Salipiger abyssi: one gene and its partner. The protein of the gene in region 1 interacts with the protein of each later gene in a pairwise test. Links are inferred from orthologs where the notes say so. Each region holds a gene or a part of one and is shown on either strand. Other genes may lie near its edges. The genes, in order: sfsA and Ga0080574_RS19980.

Region 1 (7,023 bases):
GATCATCTCGTCGTGGTGACCCGCTGGTATGGCGGCAAGCATCTGGGCGGCGACCGCTTCCGCCATGTGCAGGAGGCGGTGCGGATCTATCTGGAGGATCTTCCCGAAAGCGAGCGCTAACAGAACGGTCTTGTCCCGTTCGGTGGGTGCGCTATTTTACCCTAGGGAAAGTGCATGGAGGGCAGCATGTCACAGGGCGAAGGCGATGTTCTGAATCGCACGAGACGCGCAGCCGGGCGTCTGGTGGCGTGGGCGTGGCCCCGGAAACAGCCGCCCCGGACGATGGCGACGCGCCTGCGTTTTGCACTGCTTGCGGGTCTGGGCTACCTGCTGACCGTGCTGTTTTACCAGCTGAGAACGGGCGACGATCTGAGCGTCATCGTGACCTCCGAGCTGCGCGGCGCGGTTGTCAGCGCCGTCGCGGGGCATGCCGCGCCCTACCTGCTCTTCTTGCTGTGTCTCGGGCTGGCTCTGGGCACGATGTTCCTGGCGATGATCGCGACGGTGACGTGGGAGGTCGGCCTGCTGGCACTCATTGGCAGCCTGCATGTTCTGAGTTTCATCCTCTCCGCTGGGTTCGGCATCGGTATGATGTACCTCCTCTACCAGACGGTCAGTTGGGTGTTGGCGCTCCCGTGGCTTGCAATCACGCTCTGGGGTACGGTGGCCATCGGTATGTTGAGCGTGATCGGGGCGCTGTCTCACGGGCTGCGCGCGGAGCGCGCCCGGCGACGCCGCGTCCCCGGGCTCCCAAACGCGCAGCGGCGCCGGTGTCTGTGCCCGTCGAACGCATGGTTGCGGCGCGTGGGCCCTACCGGTCCCGGCGGCCTCGCCCCTGTCACCCGGTTTGCGGGGACGTATGGCGCTCTTGGCGATGTAGGCGAAGGGGTCATTCCGTCGAGATCAGCACAGCCTCCACCCGACGGTTCGCCTCCCGCCCGTCTTGCGTGAGATTGGTCGCCACCGGCGCGAGATAGCCCACCCCGTCCGATCCAATCTGGCCCGCCGGAACGCCCTTGTTCCGCAGATACGAGACCGCCTCGGCGGCGCGCAGGCGCGACAATGCGGTATTGGCCTCGAGCGAGCCTACCGCATCGGTATGGCCGACAAAGAGGATGCGGCGCGAGGGGTTTTCCCTCAGATACTGCGCCAGCGCGTCGAGCGAGGCCACCTCCGCGCCGCCCAAAGTCGAGGCGCCGCTTTCGAAGCGCAGATCGCGCAGGACGACATGGCCCTGCGCCTCCAGCCGTGCGCCGAGATCGGCGGGATCCACGGCGGCCGGCGCCGCGACCGGCGTGGCGGCGGTGTCCTCCGGCAGCGCTGCGCCCGCGCGAATGATTTGCACATAGCCGGCGGCGTTCGAGCGGCTGACCAGCAGCGTCAGGTAATCGCCCTCCGGCCCGCGCGCCGCGAGAAAACGGAAGGAGGTCAGGTCAACATACATCTCGGGCGCCGGCATCACCTCGGTGCCGAAGCGGAAATCGAACCCGCCGCAGCGCGCCGAGGCGCAGTCGAACAGGATCTCGTAGCCCGCCTTCGTGACCTGTTCGCGCAGCGGCGCGAGGATCTGCAAGCTGGTGAGGTCGGAGGCGTCGATGCGCCAGGCCTGCCGCGCGACGCGGCCCTCGGCGCGGGTGACCGGCACGCCGGTCTCCTCCCGCCACGGCCCCAGCGGCACCGCATAGCTGCCCGGATCGGTCACTGTCTCGGCCATCAGCCGCGTGCCCGGCGGCAACGACAGCTCCAGCGCCTGGGCGGGGACCGCGAGGCAGAGCAGCAGCGACGCCTCAGCGAGCCTGCGCGTGATATTCGTCATTCGGCCGCATATCGGTGGCGCTGGCCACCCGGTTGGTCATGTTGAAGAAGGCCGCGACATTGGCGATGTCCCAGATATCGCGTTCCGAAAACCCCGCGTCGCGCAGCGCCTCGCGGTCGTATTCCGCAATCTCGGCGCTGGATTTGGTCATCTTCTCGGCAAAGCTCAGCATGGCGCGCTGGCGATAGGGCAGGTCGGCGACGCGCCAGTTCATCACCAGCATCTCGCCGAGCTTCGGATCGCCCGAGAGCTCGCGCACGGCGGCGCCATGGGCGGTCAGGCAGTAAAAGCACTTGTTGATCGAGGACACCACCACCGCGATCATCTCGCGTTCCAGCTTGCTCAGCCCCGACTCCGCCAGCATCAGCTCGTTATAGAGTCCGGTAAAGGCGTTGAGCTTGGCGATGTCGAAGGCATGCGCCTTGAGCACGTTCGGCACCATTCCCAGCTTTTCGTCGCAGATGTCGAAATATTTCTGCGTCTCGGGCGGCAACGGCTCCACCATGGGCAGGTTGAGCGCGGTGGGCAGATCCTTGGTCATGTCAGGCCTTCGGGTTTGATACGATAGTGGTACTGTCCCACGAGCGTGAACCCAAGGGAAGCGTAGAGACCGTTGGCCGGGGCGTTGTCCTGAAGGCAGAGCACCGACATCCACTCCGCCCCCTGCTCCTGCGCCCAGAACCCGGCGCAGCGCATCATCCACTTGCCGAGCCCCCGGCCACGATGCGGCGCGCGGATCTCCAGCGCATGCACCATGGCGATGCCGTCATGGATGGCGCAAAAGCCGGTGCCCGCCGGGTGGTCGGATTCGCGCCCGAAGATCCCGGTCTTGGGGCCTTTCACCCGTTCCATCACGCGCTGGCGGGCCTCGCCGATGCCGGCTTCTTCCCAGATCTCGCGCATGATCGCCAGCGGCTCCCAGACCGCAAAGGCGGTCACCCGCGGCAGCTTGTGGTCGGTCAGCCCGCTGACGGGGATGCGCCAGAGATTGACCGGGTCGATCCTGTCATAGCCCGTGCCCGCCAGCGCCGCGTCGAGCCGGTCCTCGCCGTCGCGGATCATGAAGAGCGACTCCTGCCCCATCATCTGCATGGCCTTTTCGGCGGCGGGCAGATCGTCCGTCGTCCAGTCGCGTTCGGCGCTGGCGCAGGAGACGCGCTTGCCGCCGCCATTGCCCTCGCGCAGGCACCAGGGGCCGGCGTCGATGCGGCGCGCGGCGGGCCATGTGCCGTCGATGACGGCGTAGAGCTCGGGCAGGCCTGGGGTCATCCGGGGAACATCTCGCAAAGCCGCGTCATCGCCGCGTCGACCCGCGCGCCGTCCTGGCCGCGAATGACGATATTGGCGCCATAGACGCCGTTGCGCTGATAGGGGTAGGAGCCGATGGAGAGATCGCTGAACTCGCCCGCGAGCTCTGCCAGCGGCCCGGCGATCTCGCCCTCGCCGCGCTCGACCCGCAGGTTCTGCGACAAGAGCGGCGCACCGCCGGTGAGCGTGGGCAGGATGCTGGCGACCATCGCCTCGAACACCGCCGGCACGCCGGCCATCACATGCACGTTCTTCATGGTGAAACCGGGCGCGATGGAGACCGGATTCTCGATCAGCGTGGCGCCGTCGGGGATGCGCGCCATGCGCTTGCGGGCGTCGTTGAACTCCACGCCCTGACGGTCGTAATGCGCCTGAAGCAGCGCCCGTGCGTCGTCGCGCACGTCGATAGCAGCGCCAAAGGCGGCGGCGACGCAATCGGCGGTTATATCGTCATGGGTCGGGCCGATGCCGCCGGAGGTGAAGACATGGGTATAGGCCGCGCTGAGCGCAGTGACCGCGCCGACGATGGCCTCGCGGTCGTCGGAGATCACGCGCACCTCGCCCAGATCGATCCCCACCTTGGTCAGCGCGCGCGCGAGGTGATGCATGTTGGAGTCGCGGGTGCGCCCCGAGAGGATTTCGTCGCCGATCACGATCATCGCGGCGGTGGGATTGGTCATGTCTTGGCTCTCCTTGGCGCGGCTCTCGCAATGGTATAGGCCCGCGTTCATGCGCTTTCAAACCCCTCTGATCCCTGCCACGCTGCTCCGCCGCTACAAGCGCTTCCTCGCCGATGCACGGCTGGCGGACGGGCGCGAGATCACCGCGCATGTGGCCAACCCCGGCAGTATGCTGGGGCTGAAGGATCCGGGGCTGAAGATCTGGCTCGAGCCCAATGACGACCCCAAGCGCAAGCTGAAATACGCCTGGCGGCTGGTCGAGCATGATACGGGCGCCTTTACCGGGGTCGATACCGGCGTGCCCAACCGCATGCTGCGCAGCGCGCTGGAGGCGGGCGCGGTGCCGGGGCTGGAGGGCTATGACAGCCTGCGCCCCGAGGTGAAATACGGCGAGAAGAGCCGCATCGACTTCCTGCTTTCGGGCGAGGGCCGGCCAGATGCGTATGTCGAGGTGAAATCGGTGACCTTATCGCGTCAGCCGGGGCTGGCGGAATTTCCCGACAGCGTGACCGCGCGCGGCGCGAAACATCTGGCCGAGCTCTCGGCCATGGTGCGCGCCGGCCACCGCGCGGTGATGCTCTATCTGGTGCAGCGCACCGATTGCTCCGAGGTGACGCTGGCCGCCGATCTCGACCCGGCCTATGCGCGCGCCTTCGCTGCCGCCATGGATGCGGGCGTCGAGGTGCTGGCCTTCGGTTGCGCGATCTCTCCCGAGGGTGTCACGCTCGGGGGCGCCCTGCCGTTCCGCGCCCCCTGAGCCTTTCATCTTTCTTACAAATACTCCCCGCGACGCAGGGCGCCCGCGCCGCGTCCGGAGGCTTACGCGCTTTCGACGGCGCTGCCCTTCTCGACCATGAGCGTGCGCGTCGGGAACGGGATCGGCACGCCGGCAGCATCCAGCGCTTCTTTTACGTTGCGGGTCATATCCGCCTGGAACTGGAAGAAATCGGCGCTGTCCACCCAGACCCGCACCAGGAAATCGACCGAGCTGTCGCCCAGATTGGTGACCTGGAAGAACGGTTCGGGATCGGTCTTGGCGCGCGGATCGGCGAGGATCGTGTCGCGGATGACCTCTTCGGCCTGTTTCAGATTGGCGCCGTACCCCACGCCGAACGTCCATTCGGCACGGCGGGTTTTGTAGACCGAGAAATTCTCGATCACATTGCCCCAGACCTGCGAATTGGGAATGATGATCTGTGTATTGCCCAGCGAGGCGAGCTCGATCGTATTGAGCGTGATGTCCTTGACGGTGCCCATCTCGCCCGCGACCTCGATGAAATCGCCCATCTTGATCGGGCGGAAGATCACGATCATCACGCCGGCGGCGAGGTTCGACAACGTGCCCTGCAAGGCGAGGCCGATGGCGAGGCCGGCGGCACCGATGGCGGCAACGATGGAGGTGGTCTGCACGCCGAAACTGTTCAGCACGAAGAGCGCGGTAAAGAGCAGCACCGTGTAGCGCGCCAGATTGCCGAGGAAGTGAAACAGCGTCTCGTCCAGCCTGGCGCTGCGCTTGGCAATGGCGACGATGCGCCGCTTGACCCAGCCGGCGAGGAAAAAGCCGATGATCAGCAGCAATACGGCGGCGACCACATTGCCCAGAAGCTGGGCGAGGAATTCCAGCGTCAGCAGGTCCGACACCGATTTTCCGTCGTAGATTTGCATGTCCAGAAGATTGCGCAGCGTTTCCATATGTCCTCTCTCTCGTTCTGATATCGCCTTATGTGCTGCTGCGGGTGCGAGAGGCAACGCTTCCGTGGCAGGAAAGCCGCTGCGCTCCGGGCGGCTACTGCCTCTGGCATTGCCGGACAAGAGGTATTAAATGGAACACATTCACGCAGAACGGAGCGCGCAGCCTTGAGACATGACACCGGCGGCCGCCTCACCCGGGACGGTATCCGCATCTACGACACCGCCGATTTCGCCGGCATGCACAAGGCCGGCGCTGTTGCCGCGCGCATCCTCGACGAGGTGGCGCCGCATGTCTATCCCGGCCAGACCACCGCCGGGCTGGAGGCGTTCATCCGTGCCGCGGTCGAAGAGTCGGGGGCGACCTCGGCCACGATCGGCTACAAGGGCTATCAGCACGCCAGCTGCATTTCGGTGAACCACGTGGTCTGCCACGGCATTCCGGGCAACAAGATCCCGAAATGGAAGAACGACACCCATGCACGCAGTGACGACAGCCTGATCGACGGCGATATCCTGAATATCGACGTGACGGTTATCGTCGACGGCTGGTTCGGCGATACCAGCCGCATGTATGTGGCGGGCGAGCCGAAACCCTATGCGCAGCGGCTGATGCAGGTCACCCATGATGCGCTGATGATCGGCATCGAGACGGTGAAGCCGGGCAATACCTTCGGCGATATCGGTCATGCGATCCAGAGCTATGTGGAAGGCCACCGCATGTCGGTGGTGCGCGATTTCTGCGGTCACGGGCTGGGGCGCGTGTTCCACGCGCCGCCAAACGTGCTGCATTACGGTCGTGCCGGCAGCGGGCCGCGGCTCGAGGAAGGCATGTTCTTCACCATCGAGCCGATGGTGAACTTGGGCCGGCCCGAAACAAAGGTGCTGAAGGACGAGTGGACGGCGATCACCCGCGACAAGTCGCTCTCGGCACAGTTCGAGCATTCGGTCGGCGTGACCGCGGACGGGGTGGAGATCTTTACCCTGTCGCCGGCGGGCAAGTTTCACCCGACCTGGGAAAGCTGACGCGAAGACGCCCGCAAGGGCGGAGGAGCGGCTCCTCGCGCCCTTGCGGCCGCTCCTCGCCTCAGTCCCACTTCCAGAGCGCCGGTACGAAGCGATAGGCCTCGCCATCCTTCATCACATGGCCCACGCCCGGAAACGGGAAGTGATAGCCCAGCACCGCCATCCGGTCGGCCACCGCCATATCGAGCAGCCGCCTGCGCGTCGCCACCGTCACGTCGCCATCCATATCGAAGTTGTTGTACCAGCCGGGATGGGCGAAATTCGTGTAGATATGGCTCATCGCATCGCCGGTGGCGAGCAGCTGCTGCCCGCCTGACTCCACGATCACGCTCATATGCCCGGGCGTATGGCCCGGCGTGTCGATCACCCGGATCCCCGGCGCCACCTCCTGCCCGTCCGAAAGCAATTCCCACTCGGCGCCATCCACCGCGATGGAGTTCTGCGCCCCCACCACGAATTGCTGCATCTCCGCCGGGACCGAGCTTGCCAGCCCGTCCTGCATCC
Region 2 (6,894 bases), 1.2 Mb from region 1 along the record:
GCAAGGGTCATCTGGTTGTTCTGCAACTGGAATTCCGGGATCTGCTGGTAGAGCGCAAACTCCGCCTCCCAGTCGGCCTGGCTCATCGGCGGCAGCGCGCCGGTGAGCGGCTTCCACTCGGTGATGCTCAGCCCGCTATCGGTGAGCCGGGTGAGCCCGCCGACCACGATCATCGCCATGACCAGCGCAAAAAGCAGCATCAGCCAGAGCCGGATGGCGCCGCGCGCGCCGCCCCGGCCCTTGTCGATCATGCCGCCCGCCGGCTGCGCCCTGGGCGCCTCGGCACCGACCTCTTCGAAGAGCTTGCGCTTTTCGGCCATGATGTTCCTCTCCTTGATCCGGTCGGACGATAGGCCCGCCCCCGAGGTGCTTCAACCCCGCCCGACCCCGCCGCCCGGGCCGCATCGCCGCAGGCTGCAAAACACCCGCCCCGGACCCGATCCGGGGCCTCCCCTTTCACCGCCCGCAGACAATGCCGGGCAAACCCTCAGCCGCGCTCCTTCCAGCGCACCATCTGCCGCATGATCCCATGCAGCGTGCGCACATCCTCGCTGGTCAGCGGCATGCGGCTCCAGAGGTTGCGCAGCGTCAGCTTCATCGCCGGCGCCTTGTGCTCGGGGAAAAAGAACCCCGCGTCGTCGAGCCGCTGCTCGTAATGCTCGGCAAGCTTCTCCACCTCGATGCCGCTGGCCCAGGCCGCCCCCGCCATCTCGTCACGCCGCGCCTCGATCTCGGCGCTCGCCCGGCGCCACTCATAGGCGCAGAGCAGCACGCATTGCGCGAGGTTCAGCGAGGGAAATTCCGGGTTCACCGGCACCGAGATGATCGCATTGGCCTGCGCCACATCGGCGTTCTCCATCCCCGCACGCTCCGGCCCGAAGAGCACGGCGACCCGGCCCCCCTCGGCCAGCCGCGCCGCCGCCGCGCGCATCGCCTCTTCCGGCGAATAGACCGGCTTGGTCATGCCGCGCTGCCGGGCCGTGGTGGCAAAGACCAGATCGCAATCGCCCACAGCGCCCGCCAGATCCTCATGCAGCGCCGCATCGTCCAAAAGTCGCCCCGCGCCCGAGGCCATGGCCACCGAGGCCGGGTTCGGCCAGCCGTCGCGCGGGCTCACCAGCCGCATGCGGTCGAGGCCGAAATTCCACATCGCCCGCGCCGCGGCACCGATATTCTCGCCCATCTGGGGCCGCACCAGCACAAAGGCCGGTTGTGTCTGTTCGCCGGGCATCGCCCCTCCAAATCCTCTCGCCGCCTGAGTAAAGGCCCCGCAAATCAAGGGCAAGCCCGCTTCCATTGGCAAAAAATATCCCCGCCGGAGGCCTCCGCCCGATAAGCTGGGCGCGAACCGACGAGAGGAGCGCACATGGCCTATGACGAAGGACTGGCGGAAACCCTGCGCGACGCGCTCGGCGCGCTGCCCGGGCTCGGAGAAAAGCGCATGTTCGGCGCGCTCTGCTTCCTGCGCGACGGCAATATGATCTGCGGCATCCGGGGTGCCGGCGGGCTCTTCCGCACCGGCAAGGACGCGCAGGAGGAGGCCGAGGCGCTGCCCGGCGTGGCGCCGGCGATCATGGGCGGGCGCCGCATGGGCGGCTTTGTCGAGGCCGATGAAGACGCCATGGCCGATGACGAGATCCGCGCGCGCCTGCTCGACCTGGCGCTGGCCTTCACCGCGACGTTGCCGCCCAAGTAACCCCTTGGCACCGCGCCGTTTAACGCGATATAGGGGCCGGATCACACCCGAGGAGCCCTGCCATGGCCGAAACCGACCTGCCCCAGCTCTATCTCATCACCCCGCCGGAGTTCGATCTCAGCGCCTTTCCCGCACGGCTCTCCGCGGTGCTCGATGTGGCCGAGATCGCCTGCATCCGCCTGGCGCTCGCCACGCGCGACGAGGACAAGCTGCTGCGCGCCGCCGATGCCGTGCGCGAGGTCGCCCATGCCCATGACGTGGCGCTGGTGATCGACACCCATGTGGTGCTGGCGCAGCGGCTGGGGCTCGACGGGGTACACCTGACCGATGGCTCCCGCTCGGTGCGCCATGCCCGCAAGGAGCTCGGCACCGACGCCATCGTCGGCGCCTTCTGCGGCAGCTCGAAACATGACGGCATGACCGCCGGCGAAAACGGCGCCGATTACGTCTCTTTCGGCCCGGTGGGCGGCGCCTCGCTGGGCGACGGCACACTGGCCGAACGCGAACTCTTCGAGTGGTGGTCGCAGATGATCGAGCTGCCGGTGGTGGCCGAGGGCGGGCTGACCCCGGAGCTGGTGACCGAGCTTACGCCGGTCACCGATTTCTTCGGCATCGGCGAGGAGATCTGGGACGAGGAAGACGCGGCGGCGGCGCTGAAGACGCTCATCGCCGCCATGCGCTGAGGCTCAGGCCCCGCCGGAGGGATGCGCCGCGCGCACCTGCGCTTCGAGATGCGCGGCAAGCGTCTTGCGGTTGGGATGCGCATCCACACGCACCGGCGGATGATAGATCAGCTCCACCCGTCCGCGATGCCTTGCGCCCAGCAGCTTGAGCAGATGCGGGCCAAATTCCATATCGCCCCACCACCCGTAAAATCGCGGATCCTCGCCCTCTGGCGCATGATAAATCACCGTGACAGCCTGCACTTGCAGCTCATGCTTCAGGTGTTCGCTGAAAAACGCCGCAAACAGCGTTGATTTAAAAGACAGAACCCGCTGCCCGTCTGTCGATGTGCCCTCGGGGAAGAAAAGCAGCCGGTGACCGTGCAGCAGCCGCTCCTCGAAGATGCGCTTCTGCTCTGCGGCCTGACGCGGATCGCGTGTGATGAACACCGTGCCGGTGGCGCGCGCCAGCCAGCCGATCAGCGGCCAGTTCGCAACCTCGGCCTTGGAGACGAAATAGACATTGCGCCGCGCGTTCAGCGCAAAGATGTCGAGCCAGGAGGAATGATTGGCCACCAGCGCGCCGGGGCCGATCATGCGCGGGCCGGACACGGTGACGGGAATGCCCAGGATGACAAAGGCGGCGCGGCAGACGCCTTGGGAAATCCACGGCGTGACCGGGCGGCTCTGACCGCAGAGCGGGCGTTCGATCAGCCGCAGCAGCAGCTTCAGCACCAGCCCGAGCAGCACCAGCCCGCCCAGCAGCAGACCGCGCCAACCCACCCGCAACCAGTCGGCGCCGCGCAGCCGGATTTCGGGCGGGGCGTCGCCGCGCCATGTCGGGCCGCTCACCCGCGCCCCCGCGTATAGATCCCCGCCGCCCTCGCGTTGAGCTGCGCCGTGTCCATGATCAGGCACACATCGGTGGTGTTGAAAGCGTGATCCACATAAGCGCCCTCGCCCACGACGCCGCCAAGCCGCAGATAGCCCTTGATCAGCGCCGGCACCTCGCGCATCGCCTGCCGCCGGTCGATCTCTGCCTCGGGGATCAGATCCATGCTCTGGAACCGGCGCGAGCGCACCCGCAGCGGCTCGGGCGCGAGGTGGCGGCGATGCAGCAGCGACAGCGGCTGCGCCAGCCGCGTCACATCGGTGCCGTGAAACGAGGCGGTGCCGAACAGGATCTCGATCCCGTGCTCGGCAATATAGTCCGCCAGCGCCTGCCACAGATGCATCATCGCGGTGCCGCCGCGATAATCGGGATGCAGGCAGGAGCGCCCAAGCTCCAGCAGCCGCCGTCCCGAACGGCGCAGTGGCGTGAGATCGTATTCGTCCTCGGAATAGAACTGCCCCGCCGCCGCCGCCTGATCGTCGCGCAGCAGCCGGTAGACGCCGACCACGGCGCCGTCGTGCCGGGCATCGCTCAGAATCAGGTGATCGAAAAAGGGGTCGAACCGGTCGCGCTCCAGCCGCTGCGCGTGATCGACCAGCGCGCCGCCGCCGCCCAGCTCCTCGACGAAGACCTCGTAGCGCAGCCGCTGGGCCGCGGCGATATCCGCCGCGTCGCGCGCAAGCCGCACCGTGAAATCCCTCTCGTCCAGCGCCATTCCTGCCTCTCGCTCCACGTTCTCGCGTTCTTAATGCGGCACGGGCGCGAGGGAAACCGCTTTCGGCGCCAGCGCTCGCGAGGCGCGGTTAACCATTCCGAAAGATCTCGGCCCCTAGGTTATTCGTCAAAAACCGGGAGGAGGCCAACACGTTTTCCGTCTATGACGACCTTTCCCTGCTCGCGGAAGTTGACTGTGATACGTCCGCCGATGTTGGATTGTACCTGCCCGGTGCCCCAGTCGGGCCGGTCGGGATGCGTCACCAGCATGCCGGGTTCGAGTAATGCGTTTAGGTCTTCCATGTGCTGACCATCCTGAAGGGAGCCGCCGATGTCCAACGATACTGCCAGATTGGCGACGCTGGTAGGGTCGCGCCTGTGTCACGATCTGGTGAGCCCGGTGGGCGCCATCTCGAACGGGCTTGAGCTGATCGCGCTGGCCGGCACGCCCGGGCCGGAAGAGATGTCGCTGATCGAAGAGAGCTGCGCATCGGCGGCAGCACGCATCAATTTCTTCCGTGTCGCCTTCGGCAGCGCCTCGGACGAGCAGGAGATCGGCGCCCGCGAGGTTGCCAAGCTGCTGACGGACTATTGCCGCGGCGGGCGGCTGAGCGTCGAATGGCAGCCTCAGGGGGCGACAAAGCGGAGCCAGGTGCAACTGGCCTATCTCGCGATGCTGTGCTGCGAAACGGCGCTGCCGCTGGGCGGTCAGATACAGATCTCGCATGATGACGGAATATGGCGGATCACCGGCACCGGCCCGCGCCTCTCGGTCGCGCCATCGCTCTGGGATCAGCTTGCCAGCGAGACGCCAAGCACAGAGCTGACGCCGGCCTGGGTTCAGTTCGCCTGCCTGGCGATGCTTGCGCCCGAACGCGGGCGCAAGCTGGCGGTGCATGCGGGCGAGGCCGCCGTCACCATCGAGATCGCCTGAGCGCTAGCCGCGCACGGCACCGTCGGCGCGCACCACGTATTTGAACGAGGTGAGCTGCTCCGCCCCAACCGGACCGCGCGCATGCATCTTGCCGGTGGCGATGCCGATCTCGGCGCCCATGCCGAACTCGCCGCCATCGGCGAACTGGGTGGAGGCGTTGACCATGACGATGGCGCTGTCCACCCGCTCGACAAAGCGGTCGATGGCGGCCTCGTCCTCGGCAAGGATGCAATCGGTGTGATCCGAGCCGAACTGCCGGATATGGGCAATCGCCGCGTCCTCGTCCTCGACCACCTTGGCGGCGATGATCTTGTCGAGATATTCGCAGCCCCAGTCCGCCTCGGTCGCCTGCGCCGTGCCGGCGATGGCCTGAAGCGCCTCATCGGCGCGCACCTCGACCCCGGCCTCGACCAGTGCGCGGATCACGCCCTGACCGATCGTGTCGACCGCATCGCGATGGATCAGCAGACATTCGGCGGCGCCGCAGATGCCGGTGCGCCGGGTCTTGGCATTCATCACCACGCTCAGCGCCTTCACCGGGTCCGCCGACGGATCGATATAGATATGCACGATCCCCTCGAGATGGGCAAAGACCGGCACCCGCGCCTCGCGCTGCACCAGCCCGACGAGCCCCTTGCCGCCGCGCGGCACGATCACGTCGACATAATCGGTCATGGTCAGCAGCGCGCTGACGGCGGCACGGTCGCGGGTCGGCACGAGCTGGATCGAATCCTCGGGCAGGCCCGCCTTGCGCAGCCCCTCGACCAGGCAATCATGGATCGCGCGGGAGGAATGGAAGCTCTCCGAACCGCCGCGCAGAATCACAGCATTGCCGGATTTCAGGCAAAGCGCACCGGCATCGGCGGTGACGTTGGGGCGCGATTCATAGATCACCCCCACCACGCCCAGCGGCGTGCGCACGCGCTGGATATGCAGCCCCGAAGGCTGGTCCCATTCGGCGATGACCTTGCCGACCGGATCCTCTTGCCCGGCAATGGCGCGAAGCCCGTCGACGATGCCCTTGATCCGCTCCTCGGTCAGCAGCAGCCGGTCCATCATCGCGTCGCTCAGCCCCTTGTCGCGGCCGAAGGCGAGATCCTGCTTGTTGGCCTCGACGATCTCCGCCCGGCGCGCCCAGACCGCCTCGGCGGCGGCTTCCAGCGCTTCGGTCTTGCGGGCTGGCGGGGTGAAGGCGAGCTCGGCTGCGGCCGCCTTGGCGCGGCGGCCGATTTCGGTCATGATCGCGGGAATATCGCTCATGTCTTTCATCGCTTTCACCCTTCGGGTTCGGTTTCAGAGAGCTTTCATATAACGCCCCCGGAACCGCAGCGGAAGATGCAGAAGCACCGACGCTCTGCGCCGGGTCATTCTGGTTTGTTTTTGAGTATTTGAAGAAAGATGAAAGCGCGGATCGCATCGACAGCGCCCGCCCGGCAGGTTTCCATTGGCTGAAAATATCCCCGCCGGAGGCAGGCCGACCGGTCCGACCGGGTGCCCCGCCCGCGATTAGAGCGCCATATCGTCCCGGTGAACCAGCACCGCGCGGCCCGGATAGCCCAGAACCGCCTCGATCTCCGAGGAATGATGCCCGAGGATCTGCCGCGCCTCCGCGGCGGTGTAGCGGGTCAGCCCCTGCCCCAGAGTCGCGCCGCGCGGATCTCGGATCGCCACCGGATCGCCGCGCCCGAAATCGCCAACGGCCCCGGTCACCCCCACCGGCAGCAGCGAGCGGCCCTGTGCCAATGCCCGCGCCGCGCCCGCATCCACGGTCACCTCGCCGCAGGGCTTCATCGCCGCGATCCAGCGCTTGCGCGCCGCGTGCGGGTCGAGCCGGGAGGTGAACCAGGTGGCATTCGCGCCGGCCTCCAGCGCCGAGAGCGGGTGCAGCACCGAGCCCTCGGTGATCGCCATGGCACAGCCCGCAGCGGTCGCGGTCTTGGCCGCCAGCAGCTTGGTCTTCATCCCGCCCTTGGAGAGCCCCGAGCCCGCATCGCCC

Evidence for each region.
Region 2: the proteins of sfsA (region 1) and Ga0080574_RS19980 interact in binary tests that used the Escherichia coli proteins (3 or more experiments, as listed by UniProt). The link is inferred for Salipiger abyssi from one-to-one orthologs.

The regions. Positions count from the first base shown.
Region 1 is NZ_CP015093.1:2,119,791-2,126,813, forward strand. Bases 2,719-5,707 are described here. They hold sfsA (DNA/RNA nuclease SfsA), read left to right. Parts: upstream 2,719-3,853; coding sequence 3,854-4,561; downstream 4,562-5,707. Other genes in these bases: Ga0080574_RS13755 (GNAT family N-acetyltransferase), read right to left, coding at 2,719-3,085; Ga0080574_RS13760 (competence/damage-inducible protein A), read right to left, coding at 3,082-3,804; Ga0080574_RS13770 (mechanosensitive ion channel family protein), read right to left, coding at 4,624-5,496; map (type I methionyl aminopeptidase), read left to right, coding at 5,662-5,707. In the rest of the region: Ga0080574_RS13735 (YigZ family protein), read left to right, coding at 1-120; Ga0080574_RS13740 (hypothetical protein), read left to right, coding at 187-951; Ga0080574_RS13745 (OmpA family protein), read right to left, coding at 890-1,816; Ga0080574_RS13750 (peroxidase-related enzyme), read right to left, coding at 1,788-2,357; more of Ga0080574_RS13755, read right to left, coding at 2,354-2,718; more of map, read left to right, coding at 5,708-6,519; Ga0080574_RS13780 (MBL fold metallo-hydrolase), read right to left, coding at 6,581-7,023. UniProt on the Escherichia coli protein: Binds to DNA non-specifically. Could be a regulatory factor involved in maltose metabolism.
Region 2 is NZ_CP015093.1:3,367,148-3,374,041, reverse strand. The notes cover bases 4,035-6,894. They hold Ga0080574_RS19980 (glutamate-5-semialdehyde dehydrogenase), read right to left. Parts: upstream 6,168-6,894; coding sequence 4,902-6,167; downstream 4,035-4,901. Other genes in these bases: proB (glutamate 5-kinase), read right to left, coding at 6,405-6,894; Ga0080574_RS19985 (histidine phosphotransferase family protein), read left to right, coding at 4,296-4,898; Ga0080574_RS19990 (DUF3553 domain-containing protein), read right to left, coding at 4,085-4,267. In the rest of the region: ctaA (heme A synthase), read right to left, coding at 1-320; Ga0080574_RS20015 (RNA methyltransferase), read right to left, coding at 488-1,231; Ga0080574_RS20010 (TfoX/Sxy family protein), read left to right, coding at 1,367-1,696; Ga0080574_RS20005 (thiamine phosphate synthase), read left to right, coding at 1,759-2,379; olsA (lyso-ornithine lipid O-acyltransferase), read right to left, coding at 2,383-3,210; olsB (L-ornithine N(alpha)-acyltransferase), read right to left, coding at 3,207-3,965. UniProt on the Escherichia coli protein: Catalyzes the NADPH-dependent reduction of L-glutamate 5-phosphate into L-glutamate 5-semialdehyde and phosphate. The product spontaneously undergoes cyclization to form 1-pyrroline-5-carboxylate.